Regions from separate parts of the Microbulbifer magnicolonia genome, predicted to be linked through region 2. Evidence: riboswitches for the same ligand, from Rfam matches in the RefSeq annotation. Region 2 holds a riboswitch; the other holds the start of a gene.
The links. A riboswitch is a leader RNA that binds a small molecule or an ion and turns the genes downstream of it on or off. The one in region 2 is predicted to bind thiamine pyrophosphate.
Positions count from the first base shown of each region.

Region 1: it holds a riboswitch for thiamine pyrophosphate, as region 2 does, so the genes downstream of both, RRF64_RS12730 (TonB-dependent receptor) here and thiC (phosphomethylpyrimidine synthase ThiC) in region 2, are expected to answer to the same signal.

Region 1 covers NZ_JAYEFD010000002.1:777,893-793,896, reverse strand. The annotation lists gene dbpA (ATP-dependent RNA helicase DbpA) at 1-1,238, shown strand, start outside; gene lysA (diaminopimelate decarboxylase) at 1,407-2,858, opposite strand; gene RRF64_RS12755 (serine hydrolase domain-containing protein) at 2,907-4,076, opposite strand; gene RRF64_RS12750 (N-acyl-D-amino-acid deacylase family protein) at 4,338-5,840, shown strand; gene RRF64_RS12745 (choline kinase family protein) at 5,891-6,769, opposite strand; gene pnuC (nicotinamide riboside transporter PnuC) at 6,780-7,460, opposite strand; gene RRF64_RS12735 (hypothetical protein) at 7,453-7,716, opposite strand; gene RRF64_RS12730 (TonB-dependent receptor) at 7,869-10,049, opposite strand; TPP riboswitch at 10,109-10,210, opposite strand; gene RRF64_RS12725 (alkaline phosphatase) at 10,414-12,039, opposite strand; gene RRF64_RS12720 (gamma-butyrobetaine hydroxylase family protein) at 12,171-12,548, opposite strand; gene hslU (ATP-dependent protease ATPase subunit HslU) at 12,657-13,979, opposite strand; gene hslV (ATP-dependent protease subunit HslV) at 14,141-14,680, opposite strand; gene RRF64_RS12705 (DUF2798 domain-containing protein) at 14,794-15,033, shown strand; gene RRF64_RS12700 (SPOR domain-containing protein) at 15,063-15,650, opposite strand; gene RRF64_RS12695 (primosomal protein N') at 15,757-16,004, opposite strand, start outside.
Region 2 covers NZ_JAYEFD010000001.1:1,339-17,342, forward strand. The annotation lists gene RRF64_RS00005 (sulfite exporter TauE/SafE family protein) at 1-68, shown strand, start outside; gene safD (sulfoacetaldehyde dehydrogenase SafD) at 79-1,446, shown strand; TPP riboswitch at 1,554-1,652, shown strand; gene thiC (phosphomethylpyrimidine synthase ThiC) at 1,751-3,676, shown strand; gene thiO (glycine oxidase ThiO) at 3,814-4,872, shown strand; gene thiS (sulfur carrier protein ThiS) at 4,872-5,072, shown strand; gene RRF64_RS00030 (thiazole synthase) at 5,075-5,881, shown strand; gene thiE (thiamine phosphate synthase) at 5,891-7,420, shown strand; gene RRF64_RS00040 (HesA/MoeB/ThiF family protein) at 7,424-8,179, shown strand; gene RRF64_RS00045 (c-type cytochrome) at 8,321-8,569, shown strand; gene RRF64_RS00050 (Vgb family protein) at 8,592-9,611, shown strand; gene RRF64_RS00055 (Dps family protein) at 9,768-10,238, shown strand; partial or broken gene RRF64_RS00060 (phytoene desaturase family protein) at 10,409-11,998, shown strand; gene RRF64_RS00065 (LysR family transcriptional regulator) at 11,985-12,905, opposite strand; gene RRF64_RS00070 (acetoacetate--CoA ligase) at 13,117-15,090, shown strand; gene RRF64_RS00075 (hypothetical protein) at 15,508-15,882, shown strand; gene RRF64_RS00080 (autotransporter assembly complex protein TamA) at 16,004-16,004, shown strand, end outside.

The sequences.
Region 1 (16,004 bases), on a different contig from region 2:
CCGGCTCGGGCAAGACCGTCGCTTTTGGCCTGGGTGTGCTGCACAAGCTGCAGACTGACCGGTTTCGGGTGCAGGCGCTGGTGCTGTGCCCTACCCGGGAGCTGGCGGACCAGGTGGCGCGGGAGCTGCGCAAGCTGGCGCGGGCGATTCACAACATCAAGATCCTGACGCTGTGCGGCGGTATGCCGTTCGGGCCGCAGGTCGGCTCGCTCAAGCACGGTGCGCATATCGTGGTGGGGACACCGGGCCGCATCGAGGATCACCTGCGCAAGGGCAATCTCGACCTGGGCGGGGTGGAGACGCTGGTACTGGACGAGGCGGACCGGATGCTGGATATGGGCTTCCAGGCGGTGCTGGACCAGATTCTGGCGGAGTTGCCGCGGGAGCGGCAGACACTGCTGTTTTCCGCCACCTACCCGAACACCATCGACGCACTGGCAACCCGGGTAATGCACAACCCGGTCAAGGTGGAAGTGACCACGGCGCACACCCAGGGCACGATCGAGCAGAATTTTTATCAAGTGGAAAACAACGAGCAGCGGCCCGCGGCGCTGTACCAGTTGCTGGCCAGTCATGACGTGTCATCGGCGGTGATTTTCTGCAACACCAAAAAGGAAACCGATGAGGCGGCCCAGGCGCTGAAGCGCGCCGGCTTTGCCGCGCTTGCGCTGCACGGCGACATGGAGCAGAAGGACCGCGATCGCACCCTGGCACTGTTTGCCAACGGCAGCGCCTCTATCCTGGTGGCGACGGACGTGGCTGCGCGCGGGCTGGATATCGAGGAGCTGCCGATGGTGGTGAACTACCACCTCTCCCGCGATCCGGAGGTCCATGTGCACCGTATCGGCCGCACCGGGCGGGCCGGGCAGAAGGGCCTGGCGCTGACACTGGTCAGCAAGAAAGAGATCTACAAAATCGAGCGGCTGGAAGAACTGCTGCAGCAGCCGATCACGCTGCAGGAGATCCCGCCGCTGCCCAGGGGATTTGCGCCGTCCCGACCGCGGATGTCCACGCTGCAGATCGACGGTGGCAAGAAGCAGAAAGTGCGTGCCGGCGATGTGGTCGGCGCCCTGACCGGCGATGGCGGCATCGACGGATCACAGATCGGCAAGATCCAGCTTTTCGACTTCTCGACCTTTGTCGCGGTGGAGCGCGCGGTGGCGAAAAAAGCCCTGGGCAAGCTTGCCGATGGCAAAATAAAGGGCCGCAAGTTCCGCGCGCGCATTGTGGGTGTCTGAGCGTTCTAGGCTGCCGCACAATAGTGCGCGCCAGTTTCATATTGAAACCCCAACGCATGCGAAGAGGTCTCCGTAGATAGTATCCGGGCAGATAAGGCCAACCAAATGGGTGGCCTTATCTGTTGGCTATAGCGGCGTGCTCCCAGGTTATAGTCGAAGGTATGCGGTTCAGTAAACATCGTAACGCAACAAATCTTCTTCCTGCGCTCGCCTGCGAATCAATCTGCTGTCTTGCTGTATATCCACCATCACCGCCGCGGCCGATAACCTGCCGCAGTAATCATTCATCATTTCCAGACCGTAGGCACCCACGTCAAACAGCGCCAACACATCACCGACCTGTGTAGCGGTGGGTAGCTCGCGCATGCTGGGCTGATGTACCAGCACCTTCTCCAGCAGGGCCTTGTGCTCGAGCAGTTCCGGCTGATCTCGCAACAGCGTCTTTACATATCCCTCACCCTCGATATCGTAGAAGACATCACTGCTGTCACACAGCGGACCCACCACTTTGCACAGGTTCGTGTCGGTGTCATCTGCACGACTGGCGTTGATCATGTGGAAATACCAGCCGATAAAGGCATCAAACAATACGCTGTAACCGGCATCCAGATAGTACATGGTGTGCTGGTTGCGCTCTTTTTGTGCCTCGACGCGGCTGAGCAGGATGCCGGTATCGCTCACCATACTGCGACCCGGTTCCACGATAATTTCGACGGATTCTCCCAGGGCCCGACTGATAGGCGCTATCAGGGTCCGCGACAAGATCCCGAAATCAATTTCCGTACGGTAATTGCTTTTATAGTGTTCAGCGACCGTACTCCAGTTATCTTCCGAGCTGCTGTAGTTTTTTGGGAACCCGCCTCCCAGATTGATATGCTCCAGCGGGTAGGGCAGCAGTTCAGTGACCTCTTTGAAGTAGGCAATCAGGAATGCGGCCTCTCGTTGGTAGGCGCTGATATCCGTTACCTGGGTACCTATATGGGCGTGTACGCCGGTCATCTTCAGATATCGGGGATGTTGGTTGATCAGCGCAATGGCCTGCAACTGTTCTGAGCGGGTCATGCCAAATTTGGATTCGGAGGTGCCTGTCTCCCAACCTGCGGCAGCGCCGCCCTTTATTTCGGGGATAATCCGCAGGGTGATATTCGCTCTCTGCGCGAGTTCCCGTGCTATCTCAAGGATACGCTGAAGCTCGCTGAGGGAATCCACATTGATCGCTTTGATGCCTGCGGCGATCACCTTCCGCAGCTCACTGTCCAGCTTGGCGACTCCATTAAACACCATATCTGTGGCCGGATAGCCGGCGACCATGGCTTTGTGGAACTCTCCCCCAGAGTTGATTTCAATATTGAGGCCCGCATCCTTGAACACCTGCAGCACGGCGATATTTGCGTTGGCCTTGCTGGCAAAACACACCGTCGTATTGCGGTGAACACGGCGAAAATGCTTGAGAATGCTCTCCGCATTCTCTCGCAGCTGCCTTTCAGAAAAGACGTACAGCGGTGATCCATAGCGTTCTATCAGTTCATTGACGTCAACGCCGTCAATATGCAGGCGGCCATCTTTGCTGGTGAGATAATTGCTTCTGGCCCATGGATATAGGGCAACGGCTTGTTTCATCGCATCTGCTCTTTCACGGCCATGCGCGATAACGCACAAGCCGTGTTCTTATCGGCTAGTGTTGATATTTAATGTTTGCAGGCTCAACTGAATCACCCGCTCGCTCAGTTTACGCGCATCGATATGCTCGGCATTGCAAAACATCACGGTCGACAGGCCCAATTCCGGAAAGCGGCTGTAAAAACTTTTGAACCCCACCCAGCTGCCCGAGTGATAAATGGCCGGCTGCCCCTGCAGGTTCCCGTGGAACTGGCCGAAGCTGTAGGTTTCCGGCGTACCCTCTTCCGATGAGTGGTCAGTGTTTTCACCGGGCGTGCTGAATTGCTCAATTAACTGGCTTCCGGTTTTTCCCAACACATTGTGGTAAAAATTCCGGTCCCACAAGATAAAATCTTCCAGGGAAGTATAGACACCACCATCGCCGACCCAATCCAAATTGGTCATATATGTTTCATAGCCACCGCCGGGCAGCTTCAGATAACCATCGGCCCTGCGTGGAATTATCTGGCGGACATTATCGTTGAATAGCGTGTGGGTCATGCCCAGCGGCGCAAAAATATTCTGCGCGGCAAACTGGCTCAAGGTCTGGCCGCTGACCTTTTCCACCAATTGGGACAGCAAGAAATAGCCTAGATTGGAATACTGCCACTGCTCACCAGGCGGCAGTTCCAGATCAGCCTGGCGCACCCGCTGGTAAAACTCGCTGATGGTCCAGTAGTCCTCATTGCCAAAGCGAAACTCAGCACCATCGGCCTTTTTAAATACCGGATGGTCGTAATCACCCATGCCGCCCAGGTGATGAATGATTTGCCTGATCGTTACCTTATGCTGGTATGGGATAAGATCCGGCAGGTATTCGCGGATATCGGCATCGAGGTCGATCTTGCCCTGCTCGGCCAACAGCGCCACTGCCATAGCGGTAAATTGTTTGGACGTGGAACCGATGCGGAAAACCGTTGCGCCGTCGATCGCGATTTTGTATTCCAGGTTCGCCATGCCATAGCCGGCTTTGTGCAGGTAGCGGCCATTGTGAATGACCCCTACCGCGCAGCCCGGCCCGGCCTGCTGCTCGAAGCTTTGGAACAGTGTATCGATCTTACTGCTCAGGGTGCCGCCCGCCTGCGCCGGCACGTCGACCGAATGATCCTCGGCACCTGCTAAAGGGCAGCCGGCGAACGCAAGCAATGCAACGATCGTTTTTCTTCGCCAGGTTCGCATCGCATTCTCCGGATCATTGGGTGTCGATTGTCCGGATCATAGCAATGTCGCGCCAAATTGAGCTACTAACTTTCATGCGGCAACTCTGGGTGTCGAGACAAATGGAATACTTTCAATCACCTAAAGACAAAAGGAGGACATTTAACGGGTGCTTGTTCGGACATGGCATTGGTTCTACTATCGATTGGCCAATGCAGTTCTCGGCATTTTAATAACAACAAAGCTCGCGAGGCGCCCTTGCGAGTGCGGAGAATCCGATTCGTGATAAAGGCATCATTTCGCGCCCTCGCCACCACGGCCTGTTTGTCCTGCGTTTCGGCTTATGCCGGCACCATTATCCAAGATGCCACCGTGTTTGATGGCACCGGCGCCGCCGGGGTGATCACCTCCGTTAAGATTGATGGCAGCCGCATTGTTCAGGTGGGCGACGTCCAATCGCAGGCAGGCGATAAGCTCGTTGATGCCAGGGGACTGGTTTTGGCGCCGGGCTTTATCGACACCCACTCACACCACGAATTTGGCATCGACGACTCACCGGCAGCCATCGAGGCCGTCAGCCAGGGCATCACTACCATCGTTGTCGGGCAGGACGGCAGCTCGCCGGATGAACTGCCGCTCGCCCGGTATTTCGCGCACCGGCAAAGCCACCCTGTCAGCGTCAACATCGCCAGCTACGCGGGGCACAATACTCTGCGGGAAAAGGTCATGGGTCTGGCCAACCGCAAGGCCACGGCCGGTGAAATCCGAAAAATGCAGGACCTGTTACGCGCCGATATGGAGGCGGGCGCACTGGGCCTGTCAACCGGCCTGGAATACGACCCCGGCATATATTCCAGCACTGACGAGGTACTGGCGCTGGCCCACGTAGCCGCTGCGGCGGGCGGCCGCTACATCAGCCATCTGCGCAGTGAAGACCGGTACTTCTGGCAGGCACTGGAAGAGCTGGTAAGCATAGGCGAACAGGCCGGGCTGCCGGTACAGATTTCGCATATCAAGCTGGGTGCATTGTCGCTGTGGGGTCAGGCCGGCAAGGTGCTGGCGCGCCTGGATGCCGCGCGCAAAGCGGGCATAGACGTCAGCGCCGACATTTACCCCTACACCTACTGGCAGTCCACCCTGACCGTACTGTTTCCCGAGCGCAATTTTGAGGACATCGGGGCCGCAGAATATGCCCTGACCGAGCTGAGTACTGCTGACGGCATGCACATCACCCAGTTCGATGCCATGCCGGAATTCGTCGGGAAGACCATTGCCGATGTCGCCGCCATGCGCAACGAGGCTCCAGCGGCCACATACCTGTGGTTATTGAAAATCGCCAAGCAACACGATCCTGCGTTCAACGGCCAGCAGGTCGTGGGTGTGAGTATGAGCGACGCCGACGTGAAGGATTTCATGTCCTGGCCGCACACCAATTTTTGCTCTGACGGGGCATTGAAGGACGGCCACCCACGCGGCGCAGGCAGCTTCCCCCGAATTTTCGGTCACTATGTTCGTGAGGAGAATTCCCTGGACCTGGCAACTGCGATACACAAGGCCACCGGCCTGGCCGCCGAGCATACGGGCATTGCGGAGCGCGGCTATATACGCCCGGGCTTCTACGCCGACTTAGTGCTGTTTAATCCGGCAAGCATCACCGACAGGGCCACCATCGAGGAACCGGGTTTGCCTTCCGTGGGAATAGATACCGTATGGGTCAATGGCAAGGTGGTCTTTCAAAATGAAAGGGCTTCCGGTGCATTGCCTGGCACGGTGATAAGGAGATGAGGCGTGGCGCTATGCTGCGGGCGTCCTGTAGGAACCTGCGCGGCTGCCAGCTAGCCGCGCACAGCGGAACTCAGAGCGGATAGATTGCGGGCTTTGTTGCCAATTTTCGCTTTGATTCCAGGTTCGGCCATGGCGCCGGTGCTCCACTGGACGGCATACCAAAGCGCGCACAAATACCCGTAAATGACCCGCCAGTGGTCGAGCCGCTGCCGGTCGATCGCAGCCACAGGTTCGTTCAGATATTCGCTGAGCAACAACTGCTGTTGTGCCGTGTCCAGCCCGTGCTCTTCCACAATCACTGCCAGATCGTAGAAGGGGTCGCCCATTGCGGCGTACTCCCAGTCGATCGCATACAGATTTCCCCCGCTGGCAGCGATCAGGTTTGTTATCAGTAAGTCGTTGTGACAAAGGCGGGCACCGCGACTCAACGCCCCGGCCGCAGTGATATGCCACTGGACTTCCTGCGCCAGCGCGCGCAGCGCCGGAGTGAAATCCGCCCGGTCATCGATCGACTGCCAGTAATTGGCCGCCTTAGCGTTGATATCCAGTTTTGCGTCGATGTCCGGCAATGCATGGATGCTGCGCACTAGCCGCGCTAGTCGCCGCAGTGCGCCAGCACTGCCCATATCCCAGGGCCCGCCAGGAAGGTAGCGGGTAACCAGATACTGCTGCTGCGGATCACAGTAAATCAGCGGGGCACAGATTCCGGCGTTATTTGCGCGCAGGAGCGCCTGATGTTCCGCGGTGCGGTTCAGATCGAGCGACGCACTGATCGCGGAGTTAATGCGCAACACCAGCAGGTCATCGCCAGCCTCGAGCAGGAAGCTCCGGTTGGTCAAGCCGCCGTCCAGCGGCTTGACTACGGTGGGTGTGGATGCGCTCCAGTTCCGCCAGTCGGGCGGAATAATGTCTAGACAAGAGTCGGTCATCTCGATGCCATCACCGCTGCGGTACAGGCTCGATGCTCGACGGGGGCAAGGCAGAGTCTCCCGCTACCGCGCCACCGGCAAGCTGTTCCCGCCGGTAGATGGCCCGCCACTGAAAAAAACCGACGATCACGATGATCACGTAGAGCACAAACAGCAGCGCGGTCAGGTAGAGTTCCCGGTCGAGATACAGATAGATGGAGATGCCGTCGACCACTATCCAGTAGAGCCAGTTTTCCAGCACCTTGCGCGTCACCATATAGGTGGTGACGACTGCGCCCCATGTGGTGAAGGAATCCAGATAGGGCAGGGCGGCGCCGGTGGAAGATTCCAGCAGGTAGCCAAACACCATTGTCAGTGCGCCGACACCCGCGAATACCAGCAGATGAGTGCGCAGTGGCCAGCGGTGAATTTTCAAATCCTGCTGCTCGCCGCGGCTGTGCCGCCACTGCCACCAGCCGTAGACGGCCATCAACAGGTAGAACACCTGCAGCGCGGACTCCATCAGCAGGCTGACGTCCCAGAACAGGAACAGGTAGATCAGCGTGCTGGCGAGGGCCGCATACCAGCAGCTGATTTTCTCTTTCATCGCCAGCAGCAGGTAGGCCAGGGCGAGGATGACCGCGGTAATTTCCCACAGGGACATGGCCGCCAGGGAGGCGGCGATGGCGCTGCCGATTTCTGCGTTAAACATCGCTTGCTGCCGGCGCCAGGTCGCCGTCGATAAATTTGCACACAAAGATGGCGCGACCGTGTTTCTCGTAGGAGGTGCGCATTTCCTCTTTCAGCATGTCCATCAGCAGATCGTAATCGCCGAACACCTGGGTGCTCATGGTGTTGGTGAGCACGCGCAGGCCGGGGTGGCCGTTCAGGCGGTCGATAAAGTCCTGAATGCCGGGGATGTACTCGTCCTTTAGCGGGTACATGCTGATTTCTACCGAGAGTTTCATAAGGGCATCTCTTAAATTGAGAATTTGCATTTGGGCGTAGGGTGCGCCGTGCGCTCCCTACGCGGTGGGGCCCGGTGTCGCCGATCCCCAATCGCCTGCAGGGCAGGCTCCCACAGGAGGCCGGCGGGTCAGTGCCGAGCCCCGCATTTGGGTTAGAAGGTGTAGGTTCCGCTTATACCCGCCACGCGCGGCTCCCCGTACTGGTAGTAGGCCTCCGGTGCATAGTCGCTGGCGGGGTTGTTGCCGAACTGGTTGCTGAAGTAGAAGCCGCGGGTGTAGTAATCCTCGTCCGTCAGGTTTCTGCCCCAGAGCGCCAGCTCCCAGTTTTCGCCCAGGTAGGTCAGGCGCGCGTTCAGCAGTTCGTAGGCGGTGGATTTCTCGTCGTGGCTGTTGGAGAAATAGAAGGCGTCTTTGCCCTCCACTTCCAGGCGCAAAATCAGATTCGGCGTGAATGAGTATTCGGTGCCGGTGAAGAACTGGTAGTTGGGTGCATGGGCCAGGTCGCGGCCGTCGAGATCCACCGGTGCCAGTGCAATGCCATTCCAGTCGTCCCGCGCATCGACGTGGGACGTGCTGACAAAGTTTTCGAACTCTGCGTTCAGCCAGCCCGCGGACGCGAACAGGCGCAGGGATTCGCTGGCGAGATAGTTCAGCTCCACTTCCAGGCCGCTTGTGTTGCCGCCGGCGGCGTTGGTCAGATAGTCGTCGAAAGAGAAATCACTCGGGTCGAAGATCGACTGCTTGGCCTGTACGTCGCTGCGGTCCTGGTAGAAGGCCGCCAGTTGCGCCTGCAGGCGGTTCTCCAGCCAGGCACCTTTGAGGCCGAGTTCGTAATTGAGCATCTGCTCCGTGTCGAACTCAAACTGGTCGCGGCGGATGTCCGGGTTGCTGGCGGAAGCGGAGATGATACCGGCGTTGACGCCGCCCGCCTTGTAGCCGCGGGAGACGGTGCCGTAGACCAGCGTGTTGTCGCTGGTGCGGTATTCCAGTGTGACGTTGCCGCCCCACAGGTTTTCGTTCTTGTCCGCAGCCACCGCCAGCGAATCCGCATAGTCGGCATCGCGCTGCTCGAACCTGAGCCCGGTTACCAGCGCGAGCGCCGCGCTTATTTCGGTTCTTAGCTGGCCGTAAATTGCCGCGTTCTGTGTATCGAATTCACTGGTGAAGCGCTCATTTGGCTGAAGGCCCTGGTTGCGCTCCAGGTTCTCGCTTTCATCGCGGACGTAAACGCCGGCCACCCAGCTGCTGCGGCCGCTGAAAAGTTTGGAGGCTTCTGTCGACAGCAGGCGCAGGTCGGCGCTCAGGTTGTCTCTGTCGCGCAGATAGTTGTCGGTGGAGCTGTATTCGTAGGGGTGGAAGCCGACGTAGGTCCAGTCTTCGTCGTAGCCGTACTCGGTATCCGAGTTGGCTGCGCTCAGCGTGCTCTCCAGCGTGAACAGTTCACTGCCGGACCAGCGCGCGATCAGCGAGCCGGCCAGGGTTTCCTGGCGGTCCCAGCCCGGCTGGTCTGAGAGGGTTTCGCGGGTGTTGTAGAGCGAGAAGGCATCGTAGCCGTTGTCGGCTTCGAGATAGAGCGCGGCGAAATCCAGTTGCAGATCGTCGCTCGCCCGATAGCGCAGTTTGCCGCGCGCCACCGACTCGTCGACCTTGTTGGTGTCACTGCGATCGAGATGATAGTTGTCGATAAAGCCGTCGGACTGCTGGTTGCGCGCGGCGATGCGGTAGCTCAGCTTGTCGGTCAGCGCGCCGCTGCCGACCGCGGACAGGGTGCGGCCGTTGTACTCCGCCACTTCCGCGGAGACTTTGGCTAGCGGTTCGCCGGTGGGCGCTGCGCTGGTCATGCTGATCAGGCCGGCCAGCGCATTGGCGCCGTACAGGGTGCCCTGCGGGCCGCGCAGAATTTCTGCCTGCTCGATATCCAGCGTGCTGGCGGACAGGCCGAGGCCGGTGAAGTCGATGCCATCGATAATCAGGCCGACCGACGGATTGACCGGGTCGATAAACTGACTGCGCTCGCCAATACCGCGGATCTGCACAAACCGCCCGCGCGACGCGCCGGCGGCGAAGTTGACGTTGGGAGCCAGGTTCAGCAGCTGCTCCAGATTGCTGGCGCCGCGCGCATTGATCGCGGCTTTGTCCAGCACGCTGACGCTGGCGGGCAGGTCGAGCTGGCTGGTGTCGCGCAGCTCGCTGGTAACGGTGATTTCCTCCAGGCCGGTCAGGCCGGTGCTGCTCCGCTCGGCCGCCGCGGCGGTGCCGGCAGTTCCGCCGGACAGACAGACGGCCAGTCCGACGGACCAGGCAATCGGTTTTATTCTCGATGGGTGATTCATGGTTCTCTCTCAAGGGAAGCTGGAGTGAAAGAGACCCGGGGTGCGACGTGAGGAGGTTTTTTCGAGTACTGACCTATTCCTACGCCGGTATTAACCGGATCAGGTTCAAGGGTTTGCTCATGGAGCATCTCAGGCCTTAAAAACCACTTCATAACTACTGCGCGTGTGCCTGGCGGCGCCCAGCGGTGCTCGGCGTGCTCATGTACTTATGTACATTCCGCTGCCTGCGCTCCGGTGATCACCACCAGACACCCGCTCGCTACGTTATGAAATGGCTTTTTGCCACCCCTTAGGTGTTGCGGGCGAGATGATAGCAGAAGTTTTCTGCAGACGTTATGGAGGGCACTGTAGGAGCGGCGCCGCTTTATTCCAGCAATCCGCCGGCGCGGGCCATGACGTGGAACACGTAGTTCTGCTCGTGGGTGCCGCTGATCAGGTGCGCACCGGGCCCGCTGGCCCAGATACCCACATCCTCGCCGCCGTGGGATTCCGATGCCAGCGGCACCAGCGCCTCCTGGTGGAAGCCGGGACTGGTGGTGTCGACCTCAGTCAGGTCCCTGCGGCCGGCGTCGACCTTGTGACCGTAGCGCGCGTCCGCGTCCGTCTCATCGCCCAGCTCCGCATAACCGAAACCGTTGCCGTAGCCAATGGTGGTGTAGGGCAGGCCGTCCGCGGCCAGGCTCGGCGCCGTCTCCGGCTGGCCGCTGCCGTCGTTGGCCACCACCTTGCCGAGTATCGGATTGCCGCGGGTCGGGTAGCCGGCGATGGTCATCACGTGGCTGTGGTCGGCGGTGACCAGGATCAGCGTGTCCTCGGGATTAGTGCTGTCCATCGCCACCTGCACGGCCCTGGCGAACTCCACCGCGTCGCTGAGCGCGTTGTAGGCGCTGCCGGCGTGGTGGCCGTGGTCGATGCGGCCGCCCTCCACCAGCAGGAAGTAGCCATCTTCGTTCTTTTGCAGGAACTTCAGCCCCTTGGCGGTCATCTCGCTCAGCGACGGCTCGCCGGCCTTGTCGTTTCCGCGGTCCGCCTCGTAGTGCATATGGGAGGCGTTGAACAGGCCCAGCAGCTTGTCGGTGCCGGCGATATCCAGTGCGTCGAATCCGGCCCGGTCCTCGATATAGGCGGTCTTGATGGCGCCCGCGGCGTAGCGCTGCTGCCACTCCTCGACCAGGTTGCGGCCGTCCTCGCGCTTGCCCTTGTCGCCCTCGAGATCGGTGACGCTGTCGGGCAGGAAGGCGCGGCGGCCGCCGCCCATGATCAGGTCGATGCCGTCGCCGGCCTCCAGCGCCACCAGCTGTGCGGCGATATCGCGACAGCCCTGCGGCGCCTGGGATTCCCAGCCGCGCTCCGGCACCTTGGCGTAGGTAGACGCCGGCGTGGCGTGGGTGATGCGCGCGGTGCTGATAATGCCGCTGCTCTTGCCGCGCAGCTCTGCCAGCTCCAGCACCGTGGTCAGCGGCTTTTCCAGGCTCGCCGCACAATCGCCGCGCGCCACATCCTCGGCCACGCTGAGCACGCCGGCCTTGGTCTTTACGCCGGTGACCAGGGCGGTGGCAGTGCCGGCGGAATCCGGGGTCTGCTGGTTGGTGTTGTAGGTTTTGATCAGGCCGGCGAAGGGCATCTTCTCGAAGCTGAGCTGGTATTCCTCGCCGTCGAGTCCCTGCCGCTGGCCGGCCAGGATGCGCGCGGCGGTGACGGTGGAGATGCCCATGCCGTCGCCGACAAACAGGATGATATTTTTGGCCGCGCCACGCGTGTTGTTGATCGGGCGCCGTCTGGCGGACTCGACCGCCTGCCGGCCGTCGCTGAACCAGGCGCTGTCACGCTGGTGGGGGGAGAGGGCGGATCTATTTGTTGAGGGTGTTGTTGAGTTTGCGCTGATGGTGGTTTCAGTGACGGCCTCGCCCGGCGATGCCTCACCCTTGTTGCACGCGGCGACCATCGAGGCGACAGACACCGCCAGTGCCAGACTTGCGAACTTTACCATTCCCCCTCCCGAATAATGCTTTGCGCCCGCCGTGCCGCGGACGGACATCAAGCTATACAAAAACTAAAAGTAAAAAAGAAAAAATATCGCGGCGATTTTACGACGGCATTGTTACAAAAACGTGCGCTCGTTCAGCCGATGATTTTCACCGCGCTCTCATCCGGATCGCGGCTCTTGCCCGCCGCGCGCAGGCGCCGCAGATAGTCATCCCAGTTGGATGGGTAATTTTCGCCGAGCTCGCGCAGGTATTCCCAGGTATAGATGCCGGTGTCGTGGCCATCGTCGAAGTTTATTTTCAGCGCGTAGCGCCCGGCGGCCTCGACCTTATCAATGCCCACATGCATTTTCCCGCTGACCAGCACCGGCTCTGCTCCGCCGTGGCCGCGCACCTCGGCGCTGGGGGAGAAGACGCGCAGGTACTCCGCCGGCAGCGTGAATTCGGCATCGGCGAATACGATCTGCAGGCTTTTCTCTGCACGGCTCAGTCGGATTTTTTGCGGCGCTGCCACAGACGGGACTCTCCAATTGATGTGGAAGCCTGCCCTGCAGGCGATTTACCCGGCACCGGGTAATCGCGCGCGGGCTTCGCTCCCACAATATCTACCGGATGCCGGGGTTCACAGGATAAAGCGGGACAGATCTTCGTCCCGAGCCAGCTCACCGAGGTGGCTGTCTACATAACTGCCGTCGATGGTCACCTTCTTGTCGCCGTCGCCGGCGTCGAAGGAAATCTCCTCCAGCAGCCGCTCCAGCACCGTGTGCAGGCGGCGCGCGCCGATATTCTCGGTGCGCTCATTGACCTCGAAGGCGACCTCGGCGATGCGGCGGATGCCGTCCTCGGTAAATTCCAGCTGCAGGCCCTCGGTGGCCAGCAGGGCCTTCTGCTGCTCGGTCAGCGACGCCGACGGCTCGGTGAGAATGCGCTGGAAATCGCCGGATGTGAGGGAGTCCAGCTCGACGCGAATCGGCAGCCGGCCCTGCAGCTCCGGAATCAGGTCCGACGGCTTCGACAGGTGGAAGGCGCCGGAGGCGATGAACAGGATATGGTCCGTCTTGATCATGCCGTACTTGGTGGTGACGGTGCTGCCCTCGATCAGCGGCAGCAGGTCGCGCTGCACGCCCTCGCGGGACACGTCGGCGCCGCCGGTCTCCTGGCGCTTGGCCACCTTGTCGATCTCGTCGAGAAACACGATGCCGTTTTCCTCGGCGGCGCGGATAGCGCGGGACTTCACGTCCTCGTCGTTGACCAGCTTGGCCGCCTCCTCATTGGTGAGCTGCTTCAGGGCCTGCTTGACGGTGAGCTTGCGCTTCTTGGTCTTGCCCTGGGACATATTCGAGAAGAGGCCCTGCAGTTGATTGGTCATCTCCTCCATGCCGGGCGGCGCCATGATCTCCACCCCCATGGGGGCGGCGGCCATGTCGATCTCGATTTCCTTGTCGTCCAGCTGGCCCTCGCGCAGCTTCTTGCGGAACAGCTGGCGGGTGCTGGAATCCCTGTCGCCGGGCTCGGTGGAGCGCGCCGGCGGCAGCAGCGCGTCGAGGATGCGCTCCTCGGCGGCGTCCATGGCCCGCTGCTGCACGCCTTCCATGGCTTTCTCGCGCTCGAGCTTTACTGCCATCTCCACCAGGTCGCGCACGATGGATTCGACATCGCGGCCGACATAGCCGACCTCGGTGAACTTGGTCGCCTCGACCTTGATAAAGGGCGCGCCGGCCAGCTTGGCCAGGCGGCGCGCGATCTCGGTCTTGCCGACCCCGGTGGGACCGATCATCAGGATATTCTTCGGGGTGATTTCCGCACGCAGCTCCTCGCTCACCTGCATGCGCCGCCAGCGGTTGCGCAGCGCAATGGCCACGGCGCGCTTGGCGTCCTGCTGGCCGACGATATGGCGGTCGAGTTCGTGGACGATTTCGCGGGGGGTCATCTGGGATTCGGACATAGGAGTTCTCGGTTTAAGTGCGGTGGCGGCCGGTCACCGGGGCAAGGGTTTCGGAATCGCTGTAAATACATCCCTGTACGCTCCGGCGGCGACATCCCTGCGCCGACGGTTCCGAAACCCTTGCCCCGGCGCCCGACCTTCACATCGGGCCTGTGCGCTTTCTAGTAGCTCAGTTCTTCGATGGTGTGATTCTGGTTGGTGTAGACGCAGATATCGCCGGCGATCTTTAGGCCCTGCTCGACGATGGTGCGCGCGTCCATATCCGTGTTGTCCAGCAGCGCGCGGGCGGCGGACTGGGCGAAGGGGCCGCCGGAGCCGATGGCGATCAGGTCGTCCTCCGGCTGGATCACGTCGCCGTTGCCGGTGATGATCAGGCTGGCGGTGGCGTCGGCCACCGCCAGCAGCGCCTCCAGCCGGCGCAGGGCGCGGTCGGTGCGCCAGTCCTTGGCCAGCTCCACCGCGGCGCGGGTCAGCTGGCCGCCATGGGCCTCCAGCTTGGCTTCGAAGCGCTCGAACAGGGTGAAGGCGTCGGCGGTGCCGCCGGCGAAACCGGCGATGACCTTGTTGTCGTGCAGGCGGCGCACCTTGCGCGCATTGCCCTTCATGATGGTGTTGCCCATGGAGACCTGGCCGTCGCCGCCGATCACGACTTTGCCGTTGCGGCGGCAGGAGAGAATGGTGGTTCCGCGATACTGTTCCACTGGGGGCCTCTTACAGGGGAATTCGGTTGAGAGTCAATAAGTGAGGTCGGCGGGGCGGAATTTCAACCGAGGTGGCTATAATGCGCGCTGCTGTATCTTCGCGGAGTATTCCCTTGGCCTCCCTGTCCTCGCGCCACTACACCCTGGTATTCGCCCTGATCATGTCCTGCCTGATGTCGCTGCTGATGTCCGGCGTGATCACCTTCATCAACACCGGCCTGGACGCCGGCTTCCCGCTGCGCTGGCTGCGCGCCTGGCTGGTGGCCTGGGTGGTGGCGTTTCCTCTGGTGTCATTCATCGCGCCACTCGCCCACCGGCTGACGCGCAGATTCGTGCAGGCGAAAGAGCTTTAACCTTAAGCAGAGGCTAGCCCGACAGGCGCTTAGGATTTGGCCGGGCGCTTGAGCACCAGCGGCATCAGCTTGTGATCCGCCAGCACTTCGCGCGCCTTGGCGACGCGCGAGCGGCTGGTGTAGGGGCCGACCAGTACGCGATGCCAGGTGCCGCGGCTGTCGGTGGCGGTCTCCACCTTCACGTCCAGGTTGGCCAGGGTCAGCTGGGCGCGCAGCCGCTCCGCCTCGGCCGCCTCGCGGAAGGAGGCCGCCTGCAGAATGTAGACCAGGGCGGGCTCAGCGGCGGGCGACTCCGCGGTTGCGCTCTTGCTGCCGGAGTCGCCGCCGGATGTGGCACTGTGCCGCGCCGGCTTGGCGGTTTTCGGCGGCGGTACCGACACCTCGTTTTCCTGCAGCAGGGTGTAGAAATCGAAGCGCGGTGCGTCGGGCTGCTCCTCCGCCTGCTTGGCCGGCGGCTGGCGCTTGGTGATGGCGGCGGGCTTGCCGTCCTCCTTGAGGCCGTGCAGGAAGATCAGGAAGACCACGAAGCCGCCGACGAAATTGCCCAGTACGAACCAGACCCAGGCGGGTTTGCCCGCGGAACTGCTGCTGCGGCGGCTGGCGTTGCGACGGCTCATGGAAGTCTCTTTCCTTTTTCTAATTCACTCTCTCGTCAGACGGAAATTGTAACGCCAATCGCCCCCTCCGCGGTGAGTCTGGCGCAAAATAGCGCGCACCCCGCCGCTACGACAGTTCCTGCGCATCCATATCCACCGCCCAGCGCAGGCGGCGGTTCCTGCTGCCCTCGGCCCACTGGCACAGGTGCGCCAGCAGCGGCTGCAGCTGCGCGCGTTTCTCGGCGGTGACCTGGACATAGAAGCGGAAGCGGCCGGACTTGCGCTCCAAGAGCGCGGGCACCGGGCCCAGGTATTGCAGCTCCGGCGAGGGCGGCGCCAGCGACTGCATGTATTCGCGCGCCGCCTGCAGGAATT
Region 2 (16,004 bases):
ATTTGATGAAAGTGGCGTTGCTGGTGGCCGGTATTCGGATCGTTTACCAGCTGATCACGGCGCAATAAGGTGAGCGAAATGGCTGATTACCAAATTCTTAATCCCTATAACGGCGCGCTGATCGAGGAATACGATTTTGCCAGCCGCGACCAGGTCGAGAGCGCAATTGCGCTCTTGGTCGAGGGCCGGAAAACTCAGCAGGCGACGCCCGCCTTTGAGCGTTCAAATATACTGTTGCGCCTGGCGCAATTGCTGCTGGAGCGCAAGGAAGAGCTGGCTGGGCTGATCACCGAGGAAGCGGGCAAGACCATCAGTGACAGTCGCGTAGAGATCGACCGGGCCTACAATACCGCGATGGCGAGCGCTATGGAGGCGCGTGCGATCAGCGGCGAGGCACTGGATTCCGACGCATTTCCTCCGCAGCGTGAGAAGATCGGCGTCGTGCTGTGGAGGCCGCTGGGGACCGTACTTTGCATTACCCCGTTCAATTTTCCGATCAATATCGCCGTGCACAAGATAGGTCCCGCCTTTGCGGCCGGCAATACCATTCTGTTTAAGCCGGGCCCGCAGAATAAGCGCTCCGCGGAATTGCTGGTTGAACTCTGCTATGCGGCGGGTATGGACCGCTCAGTGCTGCAGATGCTGATTCCGGACGTGGACGCGACGGGTTATGCGGTGGCGCATCCGCAGGTAGATGCCATCAACTTTACCGGCGGCACTGCCGCGGCCGACGCCATCGCCATGCGGGCAGGGTACAAAAGGCTGCTGTTTGAACTCGGCGGCAATGATCCGCTGATCGTAATGCAAGATGGCGATCTGGATGCGGCGGTCAGCGCGGCGATCAACCAGCGCTTCGCTACCGCGGGTCAGCGCTGTACCGCGGCCAAGCGCCTGTTTATACACCGGGATGTCTACGAGGTGTTTACTGAGAAGCTGGTGGCGGCGACGGCAAAGCTGAAAATCGGTGATCCGACAGAGGATGATACCTTCGTCGGGCCGCTGATCCACAAGGCTGCAGCGGATGAAGTGGAGCAGCGTATTCGCGCGGCCGTCACCGCCGGTGCGCGGGTTCTGTTCGGCAATCGGCGCGATGGCAATATCATCTGGCCTACCATTCTCGATAATGTCCCGGACGATGCGGAGCTGGTGGCAGAGGAAACCTTTGGTCCGGTAATGCCGTTGCGTGCCTTCGACACCGTTGGGGAGCTGGTGGCCCTGGTGAATAACTCTCCATTTGGCTTGCAGGCAGGGGTCTTTACCCAAAATCTGGCATTGGCCAAACAGCTGTTCAATCAGCTCGACGTGGGACTGCTCGCGGTGAACGACGGGCCCGGATTTCGCGCCGAACACTTCCCCTTTGGAGGAGTGAAGGAGAGCGGTGTCGGGCGTGAGGGGGTGCGCTACGCGGTTCGCGAGATGAGCTATCAGAAGACCCTGGTCATCTAACTGCTCATCCAGCTACTCATTTAAAAGTTGCGACAAGTTTCACGTTTGGCGCCGTAAACGCCACTACGGCTTCCTGTTCACAACGGTGACCTTCAACTATACTCCGGCACTACTTGTCGGAGTGCCTGTGGGCTGAGATCGCTGTCGCGAGATCCGTTGAACCTGATCGGGGTAACCCCCGCGTAGGGAACAAGATCTGAAGTCGCTATACGCTATGTAAAACAATAGTAAGTTGCGCGGCTTTTCTCTATCTGCCTGCCCTTGGCTCTGCGGCGCCATTTATCCGCAAGCCACAGGGGTAGGCATGTCCGATATCACCGACCAAGCCAAACACACCGCAAAATCCTCCCGTGCGGCCAGCCGCGATTCCGCCAGGGACTTCCTGAATAACCTTACTGCGCAGCCTTTTCCCAGCTCCCGCAAGGTCTACCTGCAGGGCGAGACGCCGGATATTCGCGTGGGTGTGCGAGAAATCTGTCTCGGCGACAGCGTCGTCGGCGGTGACGAGAAGAGTCCGCAGCTTGAGCCCAATTCACCACTGCGGGTCTACGACACTGCCGGTCCCTATTCCGATCCGGACTACAAAGTCCATGTGCGCGAGGGTCTGCCGAGGCTGCGCTGCGCATGGATAGAAGCGCGCGGAGACACCGAGCAACTTACCTCCCGCCAGGCTGCCTACAGCCAGCAGCGCATGGCCGACCAGGGCCTGGATCATATCCGCTTTGAAAACCTGCCATCGCCGCGCCGCGCCAAGTCAGGCCGGAATGTATCGCAGATGCACTACGCGCGCCGCGGCATCATCACCCCGGAAATGGAATTTATTGCCGTGCGCGAAAACATGGGGCGCGCAAAAGTCACCGATGTATTGACGGAATCCCAGTGCCGGAAGGCCCGCGAAGGCATCTACATCCCGGAGCAGATCACCCCGGAATTTGTGCGCCGGGAGGTCGCCGAGGGGCGTGCAATTATTCCGGCCAATATCAATCACCCGGAATTGGAACCGATGATTATCGGTCGCAATTTCCTGTGTAAGGTAAACGCCAACATCGGCAACTCGGCATTGACCTCTTCGATCGAAGAAGAGGTGGAAAAGCTGGTATGGGCGACCAGGTGGGGCGCGGACACGGTGATGGACCTGTCTACCGGTGCGAACATTCACGAGACCCGCGAGTGGATATTGCGCAATTCGCCAGTGCCGATCGGCACTGTACCTATTTACCAGGCACTGGAGAAAGTCGACGGCATCGCCGAGGAACTCACCTGGGAAGTGTTCCGCGATACGTTGATCGAACAGGCCGAGCAGGGTGTCGACTACTTCACCATCCATGCTGGCGTGCTGCTGCGCTATGTGCCGCTGACTGCAAAGCGGGTGACGGGGATCGTGTCCCGCGGCGGTTCCATCATGGCCAAGTGGTGCCTCGCCCACCACAGGGAGAATTTCCTCTACACCCACTTCGAGGAAATCTGCGAGATTATGAAGGCCTACGATGTGAGCTTCAGCCTCGGCGACGGTCTGCGTCCGGGTTCCATCGCCGATGCCAACGATGAGGCCCAGTTCGGCGAGCTGCACACCCTGGGCGAGTTGACCTGGATCGCCTGGGAGCACGACGTCCAGACCATGATCGAGGGCCCGGGGCATGTGGCGATCCACAGGATCAAAGAGAATATGGACGAGCAACTGAAGCACTGTCACGGCGCGCCCTTCTATACGCTCGGCCCTCTTACTACAGATATCGCCCCGGGTTACGACCATATCACTTCCGGTATCGGCGCCGCCCTGATCGGCACCTATGGTTGTGCGATGTTGTGTTACGTAACCCCGAAAGAGCACCTGGGGCTGCCCAACAAGGAAGATGTGAAAGAGGGCCTGATGGCCTACAAGATCGCCGCCCATGCAGCGGACCTGGCCAAGGGGCATCCAAGGGCGCAAATGAGGGACGACGCCCTGTCCAAGGCGCGTTTCGAGTTCCGCTGGGAGGATCAGTTCAACCTGGGGCTGGATCCGGAGCGCGCGCGCGCCTACCACGACGAGACGCTGCCCAAGGAATCCGGCAAGTTGGCGCACTTCTGCTCGATGTGCGGCCCGAAGTTCTGCTCGATGAAGATTACCCAGGATGTGCGCGACTATTCCAAACAGCTAGAGGCCGCCAAGCAGGAAGCGGAGAAGGGCATGGAGGAAATGGCGATCAAGTTCAGGGATATGGGGAGCGAGCTGTACCACAAGGGCTGACACTTGAATGCGGAATGCGGACAAATCTGCCGGGAGCAGATTTGCACAGCCGAAGGCTGCCCGCGAAGCGGGTGAGGCGCAGGGGCGCGCCTCATGAATGCGGAATGCTATAGAGACGCTCAATGGCAAATAACCAGATGCCTCGAATCGCAATAGCCGGCGGCGGCCTGATGGGCCGCCTTTTGGCCTGGCGGCTGTCCCTGCAGGGACTGGCTATCACTCTGTTCGAAGCGCGGGATCTGTCGACGCCCAGCGGTGCCTGCTGGACCGCCGCCGGCATGATCTCGCCGCTGTCGGAACTGGTGCACAGCCAGCGGGAAATCTACGAGCTGGGTACACGGAGCCTGGCCCTCTGGTCCGACTGGGCGGAAGAGCTCGAGGCGCTAAGCGGGCGCTCGGTGGCATTCCGTAACGCCGGCAGTTTGTTGGTGGCGCACGGACAGGACAAGAGCGAGCTGCTGCAATTCCAGCGCGAGCTGGCCGGCAAGCTGGATGGCGATATTGGGCTCCATGTGCAATCACTCAACGCCGCACAGCTGCAGCAACTGGAGCCGGCCCTGGAAAATTTCGAGCAGGGCCTCTATCTGCGCGCCGAGGGGGATATCGACAACCGCCGCCTGCTGCCGGTGTTGCTCAGCGTATTGCGCCAACAGGGCGTCAGTTTGGAAGAGCGGACGCCGGTGGAGTGCGGCAGCTACCGGGTGGAAAGCCAGGAGCGCAGTATGCGGTTCGACTGTGTGATCGACTGCCGCGGCCTGGGCGCCAGGGCTCAGGTCGGCGGTCTGCGCGGTGTGCGCGGTGAAATGCTGGTGGTCGAGACCCGCGAGGTGTCGCTGCAGCGCCCGGTGCGGCTGCTGCACCCGCGCTACCAGCTCTACGCGGTACCGCGCGGCGACGGCCGCATCGTGATCGGCGCGACTGAAATCGAAAGCGAGGATATGTCGCCCATCTCGGTGCGCTCGGCCATGGAGCTCTGCTCGGCGCTCTACTCACTGCACCCGGCATTTGCCGAGGCGCGCATCGTGGAGTCCCGGGTCAATTGCCGCCCGGCGACCATGGACAACATGCCCCTTATCCACAGCGAACGGGGCTTGGTGCGCGTCAACGGCCTCTACCGGCACGGCTATCTGCTGGCGCCGGCGCTGGCGGAGCGGGTAGAGAAGCTGGTAACAGAACAAGTTTTACAGGTGGCATAATGCAGATCTTGGTCAACGGCCGGTTCCAGACGATCGAGTGCCCCACCGATCTCGGCAGTCTCCTGCGGAAACTCGGTTACAGCGGCGACACGTTTGCCGTGGCTCTGAATGGCGATTTCGTCGCGCGGACAGATTATTTGCACACAGAGATCGGTGACGGCGACACCCTGGACGTGGTGGCGCCGGTAGTGGGCGGTTGAATATGAGCGATCAGCTGAGCTTATACGGCAAGAACTTCAGCAGTCGTTTGCTAGTCGGCACTGCGCTGTATCCATCCCCGGCAATCATGCGCGCGTCGGTGCAGGCGTCCGCGGCCGAAATCATCACACTCTCCCTGCGTCGACAGAGCCCGGAACAGCAGCAGGGCAGGATGCTGTGGGACTATATTCGTGAGTCGGGCTGCCAGCTGCTGCCGAATACGGCCGGCTGCAAGACGCCGCGGGAAGTGATCGCGCTGGCGGAAATGTCGCGGGAAATCTTCCAGATCGACTGGCTCAAGCTGGAAGTCATCGGTGATGACTACAACCTGCAGCCGGATCCTTACGGTTTGGTCGAAGCGGCGCGGGAGCTGGTCAAGCGCGGCTTCAAGGTGTTGCCCTACTGCACCGACGACCTGGTCGTGTGCCGCAAGCTGCTCGACGTGGGCTGTGAAGTGCTGATGCCCTGGGGGGCGCCCATAGGCACCGGCCAGGGGCTGTTGAACAGATACAACCTGCAGGCGCTGCGCGAGCGCCTGCCGACGACTCCCCTGATCATCGATGCCGGTATCGGTGCTCCGTCGCAGGCGGCGGAAGCGATGGAAATGGGCTTCGATGCAGTGCTGCTGAATACCGCCATCGCCAGGGCTCGGGATCCAGTGTTGATGGCACAGGCATTCAAGCTGGGCGTCGAGTCCGGGCGCAGTGCCTTCAATGCGGGACTGATGCTCAAGCGCCAGACCGCCAGTCCCAGTACCCCCACGCTGGATATGCCCTTCTGGCAGCAGGGCCACGAGACCCTGCAGGAATAAGCGATTTATATGCTGGAAGGTACAAGACCGATAGTCTGGTCCATCGCCGGCAGTGATGCCGGCGGCGGCGCCGGCATTCAGGCAGACCTGCTGACGTTTGCCGATCTCGGCTGCCATGGCTGCACCGCAATTACCGCGAATACCGCGCAGAATACCGTGGAAGTGGCCGCTATTAATGCGGTACCTGTGGATGTACTGACCTCCCAACTGGAAGCATTGCAGCGCGATCTGTTTCCCTCGGCGATCAAAATAGGGCTGCTGGCCAATACGGAACAGGTTACGGCAGTGGTCAGGTTCCTGCGTGTACTTTTGCAGGTTAAGCAAATACCCATTGTCTACGACCCCGTCGCCGTGGCCAGCAGCGGCGCCGCGCTAACTGAGAGCAATATCGGGGAAGCGGTTATCCGGGAGCTGTTCCCGCTGTGTACGCTGATCACCCCGAATCTGCACGAGCTCGAGTGGCTGGCGCGCGCATCGGTAAGCGATGCGGGGGAGATCATCAGTGCGGCACAGCAACTGCGGGAGAGCGGCAGTGGCGCGGTACTGGTAACCGGTGGCCACGGTGAGCTGGTTGCCGGCGAAATCGCCGATCTGCTGTGGGATGGTCAAAGTGCCGACTGGTTTATCGGCAAGAAAGTGGCGACTGGTAACGATCACGGCACCGGCTGCAGCCTGTCTTCGGCCATCGCCGCCTGCCTGGCGTTGGGCTACCCGCTGCGGGATGCCTGCGTGGTGGCGAAAGCCTACGTGCAGCGCGGGCTGCGTCTCGGCCAGTCCGACCGGATTGGCAGCGGCTCCGGGCCGGTCGGGCACTGCGGCTGGCCGACCGAACTGCATGATTACCCCGAGGTTCTGGTGCCCGGTGAAAAACGCGGTGAAATCTACGGCTGTTTCGGCGGTGTAGATGCCAGCGTGTATACGCAGGGCTTCCCCGAGCCGGACTCTCGCTCGCTCGGGCTCTATCCTGTGGTAGATTCGGTCGAGTGGCTGGAAAAACTGGCCGAACTGGGCGTGCGCACGCTGCAACTGCGGATCAAGCACCCCCGCACGGAACTCCGCGCGCAGATAGCGCAGGCAGTGACTATCGGCCGGAAATATGGGCTGCGACTGTTTATCAACGATTACTGGCAGCTGGCCATCGACTGCGGCGCTTACGGCGTGCATCTGGGGCAGGAAGACCTGCAAACTGCCGACCTGGCGGCGATCAAACGCGCGGGTCTGAAACTGGGAATCAGTACACATGGCTTTTACGAACTGCTGCGCGCCTACCGTTACCGCGCCAGTTACCTGGCCATTGGTGCTATCTTCGCCACTGACACCAAGGATATGAGTGACCAATTGCAGGGAACGAAAAAGCTCGCGCGTATGGTCGCGCTGCTGCCGGGCTATCCGCTGGTGGCCATCGGCGGTATCAGCCTGGAGCGCGCGCCAGCCGTGGCGGAGACCGGAGTGGGCGGTATTGCCGTGGTCAGCGCGATTACCCGGGCCGACGATTACGTGCGGGCGGTCGGTGAGTATCAGAGACTGTTTAAAGGCTGAATTATGCTGAGCGGAAAGGAACTGCAGCGCTACAGTCGCCAGATACTGTTGCCGCAGGTCGGCGAGCAGGGGCAGCAGAGGCTGGCGGCGGCCCGCGTGATGATCATCGGTCTAGGCGGCCTCGGTAGCCCTGCGGCACTTTACCTGGCCGCGGCCGGCATCGGCACATTGGATCTGGTCGACGGCGACCGCATAGAGATATCCAATCTGCAGCGGCAGATCCTGTATAAGACCAATCACCGCGACAAAGCCAAGGCGCAGGTAGCCGCGCAGCAGCTCGCCGCGGCGAACCCGGAGATCCGCGTGCACGCACACCCACGTATGGCCGATGAATCCTGGTTGCGGGACCGGATAACGGATGTCGACCTGGTGCTCGACTGCACGGATAACCTGGAAATCCGCCACGTCATAAACCGCGTCTGCCGGGAGACGGGGAGGGCGGCCATCATGGCGTCGGTGCGCGGCTTTTCCGGACAACTCATCAGTTTCGACTTCTCCGCCGCCCCATCGCCCTGCTACGCCTGCCTGTTCCCGCCGCGACAGCAGCGGGAAGCGCAGAGCTGTGCCACCGCCGGGGTGATTGGCCCCGCCCTCGGCGTGATCGGCAGCATGCAGGCGCTGGAGGCCATCAAGTACTTACTAGGACTGCCAGTGCCGAGTGTCGGCAAATTGCATCTGTTCGAGGCGGAAACCCTGGAGTTGCGATCACTGCAATTGCAGAGTGATAATGACTGTCCGGTTTGCAGTTGTACAAAATAAAAAATGCCGTCAATAAAAGTGACTTTGCTGCCGTGGGCACTGCTGGCAGCACTGGCGTTGCCCGGGTGTTCGCCCGAAGGGCCGGCGCAGAAATCAGCCACTGCCACGCCATCGGGCGCAGGCAATGAGCCCCTGAGTGCTGTGGCGATCAGAGACGTTTATCGGCGCAGCTGCTACAGCTGCCACGAAAGCGGCATCAATGGCGCTCCCCGCACTGGCGACACGGCCGCCTGGGCGCCGCGCATGGCCAAGGGACTGGATACCCTGGTGGCCAACGCGGTGAACGGCTATCGGGCTATGCCGCCTCGCGGTCTATGCTTTGACTGCAGCGAGGGCCAATATGAGGCCCTGATTCGCTACATGGCTGGCGTTCAGTCAGAACCGGAGTAAAGGACAACAGTGGAGCCAGCCAATGCGTACTATTTCCAAGCTGTACCATCTCGCGATTGCCCCCCTTCTGCTATTTCCCCCGTTTCTGATTTTTTCCTCCGGCGCAGTGGCGCAGAATGACGCTCTTCCAGACCTGCTGGCGCTGAACGAATGGAAAGTACCCTGGGAAGGGCGCCCCCGCGATCCCCATGTGGACGGAAGCGACGATGTCTGGTTCTGCGGCCAGGCCGGTAACTATATCGGTCGCTTTGCCCCGCTCAGTGGCATCTTTAAGCAGTTTTCGGTCCCGCCCGGAACGCACCCGCACAACCTGATCGTCGATGATCAAGATCACATCTGGTATGCCGGCAATCGGAACGCCCATATCGGTCGCATGAACCCGAAAAACGGCGATATTCGTCGCTACGCGATGCCGGAAGGCGTGGACGATCCCCATACCCTGGTCTTCAACAGTGCAGGTAATATCTGGTTCACCGCGCAAAACAGTAATCGGATCGGCCTGTTGAATGTCGATAGCGGAGCGGTGCGCATCGCCGAGCCGCAGACTGCCGATGCCCGGCCCTATGGCATAAAAGTGGATGCGCAGGACCGGCCCTGGATCGCGCTGTTCGGCACCAACAAACTGGCCAGGGTGGATCCGCAGACAATGGCCGTGACGGAAATTGAACTGCCGCGGGCCGATGCCCGTCCACGCCGGCTGGAGATCGATGGTGCCGGCAATATCTGGTATGTGGATTACCCGGGCGGCTACCTGGGGCGCTATGTTCCGGACACCGGCAAGTTCACCGAGTGGCAGCTTCCCGGAGAAACACCGCGCCCTTACGGTACGGCACAGGACGACAAAGGACGCCTCTGGATCGCCAATACCGGCGTCATCCCGAATCGTATTCTGGCATTTGACCTCGCGCGGGAGAAATTTATCAGCGAGAGCACGGTGCCGAGCGGCGGCAATGTGCGGCATATGTATTTCAACAGCGAGGACGGCAGCTTCTGGTTTGGGGTCGATACCGGCTACCTGGCGCAGGGAACTCCCAGAAAATGAGCCGTTGCATGGTGCCAGTGGCAGCTCTCGATTGAATTTTTTTATGTCCTCTATTTTGTAAATAAATTTTTAATGAATTTTTATGCGCTTATTCTAGTCTTCAGGGAATCATCTGATTTCAGTAATTTTTATTAATGCAAAGGGATGAGGTTAATTATGAGCAAGATTGATATCGGCATTGGCGAGAAGGATCGGGAAAAGGTAGCCGCTGGACTCAAACACCTGCTGGCGGACAGCTACACGCTCTACCTGCAGACGCATAATTTTCACTGGAATGTGACCGGTCCGCTGTTTCGCGAGTTGCATCTGATGTTTGAAGAGCAGTATACCGAGCTCGCGGAGGCGGTGGATGATATCGCCGAGCGCATTCGTACGCTGGGGGTGTACGCACCCGGCACTTACCAGGCATTCGTTCAGCTCAGTTCTATCAAGGAAGTCGCCGAGATTCCGCCGGCCGAAGAAATGGTGAAAATCCTCACCCGCGGTCACGAGCAGGTGGTAAAGACCTGCCGCGATGTTCTGAAGGCGGCCCAGCAGGGCGAGGACGAGTCCACCGTGGCCCTGGTCTCCGACCGCATGCGGGTTCATGAGAAAACTGCCTGGATGCTGCGGGCTACATCCAGATAGTGGGTCCAGATAGCGGGGCGGACCGCCCCCTGGAAACGGAACTGACCGAGCGGCGCCGGGAGCGCCGCTCAAGCGGCTGACATCTCCCTTGCGCGGCACTTGTTTCAACGCCGCGGCGCTTATATTCTACTGCCTTCACCTGCCGCCAAGGCAGCCAAGAAGTCTCACATAATAAGAATCCCATGTCCCACAACATCATTATCGGCGGCGGCCACAATGGCCTGGTCTGTGCCTGTTACCTGGCCCGGGCGGGCAGGAAAGTCACCATCCTGGAACGGCGTTCCATCGTCGGTGGCGCCGCGGTTACCGAAGAGTTCCACCCCGGATTCCGCAACTCCGTCGCGAGTTACACCGTCAGTCTGCTGAATCCGAAAATCATCGAAGACCTGAATCTGCACGATCACGGCTTGCGGGTGAAATTGCGGCCCCAGTCGAACTTTTTCCCGCTCTCGGACCGCGAGAGCCTGTCCTTTCACCGCGATTTCGCCGGGACCCAGGCGGAGATTGCGCGCTTTTCCAAGGCGGACGCCGCGGCGCTGCCCGACTTCTACGCGATGCTCGAGAACGTGGCGGATATATTGCGCGCGGAACTGCTGCGCACGCCACCCAATGTCGGCGGCGGGCTGGCCGATCTGGTGCGCGCAGGCAGCTTCGGTCTACGCGCGAAAAAACTGACCATGACCCAGCGGCGCGATGCGCTGGACCTGTTCACCAAGAGCGCTGCCGACGTGCTGGACGCCTGGTTTGAAAACGATCATGTGAAAGCGGCCTTTGCCTTCGATTCCGTCGTCGGCAACTACGGTGCACCGAGTACGCCGGGATCCGCCTATGTCTTGCTGCACCATGTGTTTGGTGAGGTAAACGGCGAGAAAGGCGCCTGGGGACACGCCATCGGCGGCATGGGGGCCATTACCCAGGCCATGTTGAAGGAGGCCCAGCGCCTGGGCGTGGAAGTGCGCACCGATGCCGAGGTGGAGGAAGTGCTGGTGGAGCAGGGTCGGGCCATCGGGGTGCGCCTGGCCAACGGCGAGCGCCTCGTCGGCGACAAGGTGATCGCTAATGTCGGCCCCAAGCTGCTCTACTCGAAGCTGGTCGATGCGCAGCATCTGAGCGACGAGTTCCGGCGCCGTGTGCGCGGCTTTAAGGTGGGCTCCGGCACTTTCCGCTTGAATGTGGCGCTTTCGGAGCTGCCGGATTTCACCTGCCGCCCGGGCACCAATCTGCAGCAGCATCACCAGTCGGGCATCGTGATCGGCCCGACCATGCAATACCTGGAACAGGCCTATCTGGACGCCAAACAATTCGGCTGGTCGCGGGAGCCCATCGTCGAGATTCTGATCCCTTCCACGGTGGACGATTCGCTGGCGCCGCCCGGGCAGCATGTGGCGAGCCTGTTCTGCCAGCAGTTTGCCCCGCAGTTCCGCGATGGAACCAGTTGGGACCAGCACCGTGAAGCGGCGGCGGACACCATTATCGAAACCGTCGCGCGCTATGCGCCGAATTTCAAGGATTCGGTGATCGCCCGGCAGATTCACTCGCCACTGGACCTCGAGCGCAAGTTCGGCCTGATGGGCGGCGATATATTCCACGGGGCGCTCGGACTGGACCAGCTCTGGTGCAACCGGCCGTTCATGGGTAACGCCGATTACCGCACGCCCATTGCCGGACTCTACATCTGCGGCTCCGGCACCCACCCAGGCGGCGGCGTTACCGGCGTGCCCGGCCACAACGCGGCGCGGGAGATACTCAAGGACCGCTGAGCGCGGGGGAGTCAGCCCGGGACCAGGCCCCTGGTTCCAACAGCGAAAGGAATGCCCTGGCGGGCGCGGAAAGCCCGCCTCGGCCTTTCACCAATACGCCAACCTCCTGCCCGACGACGGGCGCGGTCAGCGGCAGGCAGCTGAGTCCGTAGTCGCGCATTTGCGGCTCACACAGGCTCGGCACCGCACTGACACCGATCCCCACCTTTACCAGCTGGCCGATGGTGCTGAGCTGATTCGCCTCGCATTGCAGCCGCACCTTCCTGCCGCATCCGGCGAAAGCCTGATCGGTCCAGCGACGCACCGCGGAACCGCGGTTCATGGCGATAAAGGGCGCCGTGGCCAGATCGCTCCAGCGCAGTGATTTCCTGCTCGCCAGACGGTGATCCGGGGGAACCACGGCGACAAATCGATCGCGGTCGAAAGGCATGAACTCCAGGCCCTCCAGGTCATCCGGGCGGAAACTGATCCCCAGCTCCGCACGTCCCTCCTGCACCGCGCGGACTACGCGCTCCATCACGATGTCCTCCAGCGCGATATTGATCTGCGGGTGGTGGCGGTGGAATTCCGCCAGCAGCGCCGGCAGGCGGTTCAGGGCGAAGGCCGGGATCACCGCCAGGGACAACTGGCCGTGCTGCAGCCGGAAGCGCTGCTGGATCGCCTCGAGGGACTGGTCCCAGCTGTTCAGCAGCTGCTCGGCGCGGGCGAGGAACTCGCGGCCCTCCGGCGTCAGAACCAGCTGGCGGCCGTCGCGGCTGAACAGCGGTCCGCCGGCGGCGCTCTCCAGATTGCGGATGGCCACGGACAGTGCGGGCTGGGAGATATGCAGCTGGGCGCTGGCCTCGGCCAGGCTGCGCGTGCGGGCCACGGTGGTAAAGGCTCTCAGTTGCTTGATAGTGGCAGACAATGAAAATCACTCATTCAATAGAGTTATGGACGGTACAGTGCCCCAGGTGGAGGAAACAGGTCGATTAAATAAAATTTAATAAATATAAGAAAGTTTAAAATAGTCTTAACTGTCAGACCAAGGCATGATTGCCCGAATCGCGAGCGGCCGAATAATGGTCAACTATTGAAACTATTCACCTTGAGAAAAACGAGTAGATAAGGTCAGTCAGATGAGCAACAACGCCCAGCCCCTGTGGCAGCCCAGTCCGGAAGCCATTGCCGCCACCCAGATGGATCAGTTTCGCCGCCTGGTCAACGAACGGTTCGGCCTGGATCTGGCGGACTACGGCGAACTGCACCAGTGGTCCGTGGACCGGCGCGAGGACTTCTGGCGCACCCTGTGGGACTTCGGTGAAGTGATCGCCAGCGAGCGCGGCGACAAGGTGCTGGGCAGGGACGTCATGCCCGGTGCCGAGTGGTTCCCGGAGGCGAAGCTGAACTTCGCCGAGAACCTGCTGCGCTACCGCGACGACCGCATTGCGCTGGTCGAGCGCCTGGAAAACGGCGGTCGCCGCGAACTCAGCTACGCCGATCTCTACCACCGCGTGGAGCGCCTGGCGGCCGCGCTGGCGGCGCAGGGCGTGGCGCAGGGCGATCGGGTGGCCGGCTTTATGCCCAATATCATCGACACCGTCGTGGCCATGCTGGCGACTTCCAGCCTCGGCGCCATCTGGACTTCCTGTTCACCGGATTTCGGCATCAACGGCGTTTTCGATCGCTTCGGCCAGGTGGCGCCGAAGGTGCTCTTCGCCTGTGAGGGGTATTTCTATAACGGCAAGACCATCGACTCGCTGCCGCGCCTGCGCGAAATCGTCGCGCGCATCGATTCCATTGAGAAGCTGGTGGTGGTGCCGGTGGCGCGCAGCGCCGACGAGACCGCCGCTGCGGCAGCGGATATCGACCGCGCGGTGACGCTGGACCATTTTGCTGCCGCGGCGCCCGAGCGGGCGCTCACTTTCGTGCAGACGGATTTCAATCACCCGCTCTATATCATGTACTCCTCCGGCACCACCGGCGTGCCGAAATGCATAGTGCACGGTGTCGGCGGCACCCTTTTACAGCACCTGAAAGAACACCGCCTGCACTGCGACCTGAAGCGGGACGACACCATGTTCTACTTCACCACCTGCGGATGGATGATGTGGAACTGGCTGGTGAGCGGCCTCGCCTGTGGTGCCACCCTGGTGCTGTTCGACGGCTCGCCCTTTTACCCGGCGGCGGAGAGTCTCTGGGACATGGCCGACGAGGAGAACATCAGCGTCTTCGGCACCAGCGCCAAGTATATCGCCGCACTGGAAAAGTCCGGCCGCAAGCCGCGCGAGAGCCACAAGCTGGAGAAACTGCGCGCGGTGCTGTCCACCGGCTCACCGCTGGCCCACGAGGGCTTCCGCTATGTCTACCGGGACATCAAGGCAGACGTCTGCCTGTCCTCTATCTCCGGTGGCACCGACATCATTTCCTGTTTCGCGCTGGGCAACCCGACGCTGCCGGTCTACGCGGGCGAACTGCAGTGCCGCGGACTGGGACTGGCGGTGGAGGTGTGGAACGACGACGGCCAGGCGGTAATCGGCGAGAAGGGCGAGTTGGTATGTGCCAAGTCCTTCCCCTGCATGCCGATCGGCTTCTGGAACGATGAGGACGGCTCCAAATACCGCGGCGCCTATTTCGAGAGCTGGCCCGGCGTCTGGGCGCACGGCGACTATGCGGAGATCACCGCGCACGATGGTGTGATCATCTACGGCCGCTCCGATGCCGTGCTCAACCCCGGCGGCGTGCGCATCGGCACGGCGGAGATCTACCGCCAGGTAGATAAGGTGGAAGAGGTGCTGGACAGTATCTGTATCGGCCAGGACTGGGACGACGATGTGCGCGTGGTGCTGTTTGTGGTCCTGCGGGAGGGCATAGAACTGGACGACGCTTTGATCCAGAAGATCCGCTCCACCATCCGCGCCAACACCACGCCCCGCCACGTGCCGGCCAAGGTGATTCAGGTGGCGGATATTCCGCGCACCATCAGCGGCAAAATCGTCGAGCTGGCCGTGCGCAATGTGGTGCACGGCAAACCGGTCAAGAACCAGGAGGCACTGGCCAACCCCGAGGCGCTGAAGCTGTACGAAAAACTGCCGGAGCTGGCGGAAGACTGACTGTTGGGGCGAACCTAGCGTTCGGACGCAGCTTTAGGCGAGCCCTGCTGCCAGTGCATCGAGGTTCATAACGCTTTTGTTGGCGGTGCCGCTACCGGGGCCAGCCTTGTGAGACTCGCCGTAAACCCATCCATGGGGGCTCTGCACCGGCATCCATGCCGGTGAAGGTCTCACAAGGCTGGCCCCGGTAGCGACACCTTCGCAGCAAGTTCAGTTAAATTGCCAGCATTACGCTGGCAGCTGGGTCTTCGCATTGGCCTCTTCACCTGATCAGCCTTGACTTGGGTTAGCACAAGGTTCCCCCCTACAATTCCACCGACCACTGGCTTCTGATCATCCGAACGCCATTCAGTTAGCCGCCAATCTGAGCTACCCTTCACTTTCACAAGCGCTAATAATCTTCACGGAAGAGCAGTCATGGTTACCTATCTCTATTGGGCGGCGGTGATCGCCCTGGTCGTTCTATCCCTGTTTGCCGGCAGCCGTCTGGGGAGCCTGAAACTCGGCGCCATTATCGCGGCGATTATTTTCCTGGTTGGCTGGTTCGCCTATTACTTCCACTACGAGCAGGTCTTTGTGAAAAGATTTGGCGGCGTCATGCGCATCTCGGTGCCAGACGGGCACCGGCATATCGCTGCTACCTGGAAGGAAGACAACCTCTGGGTCGAGAACTACGACCCGAAGACCAACGAGTGCATCTTCTCCGAGTACTCCAAGGGCAATCTGCTCGAGGGCAGGGTGATTATCCGCAACTGCAATCCACTGCTGGGCGAATCTGCGCCGCGCCAATAATCATTGGGTGGCAACTTTTTCAGTCTGCAGGGATCGGAGTCTCAGACAACGGATAAGTCCTTTGCGAGTTTTCATCGGGTTCCTCATTGCCGGACTGTTGCTGCTGCCGCCGCAGCCGGCAA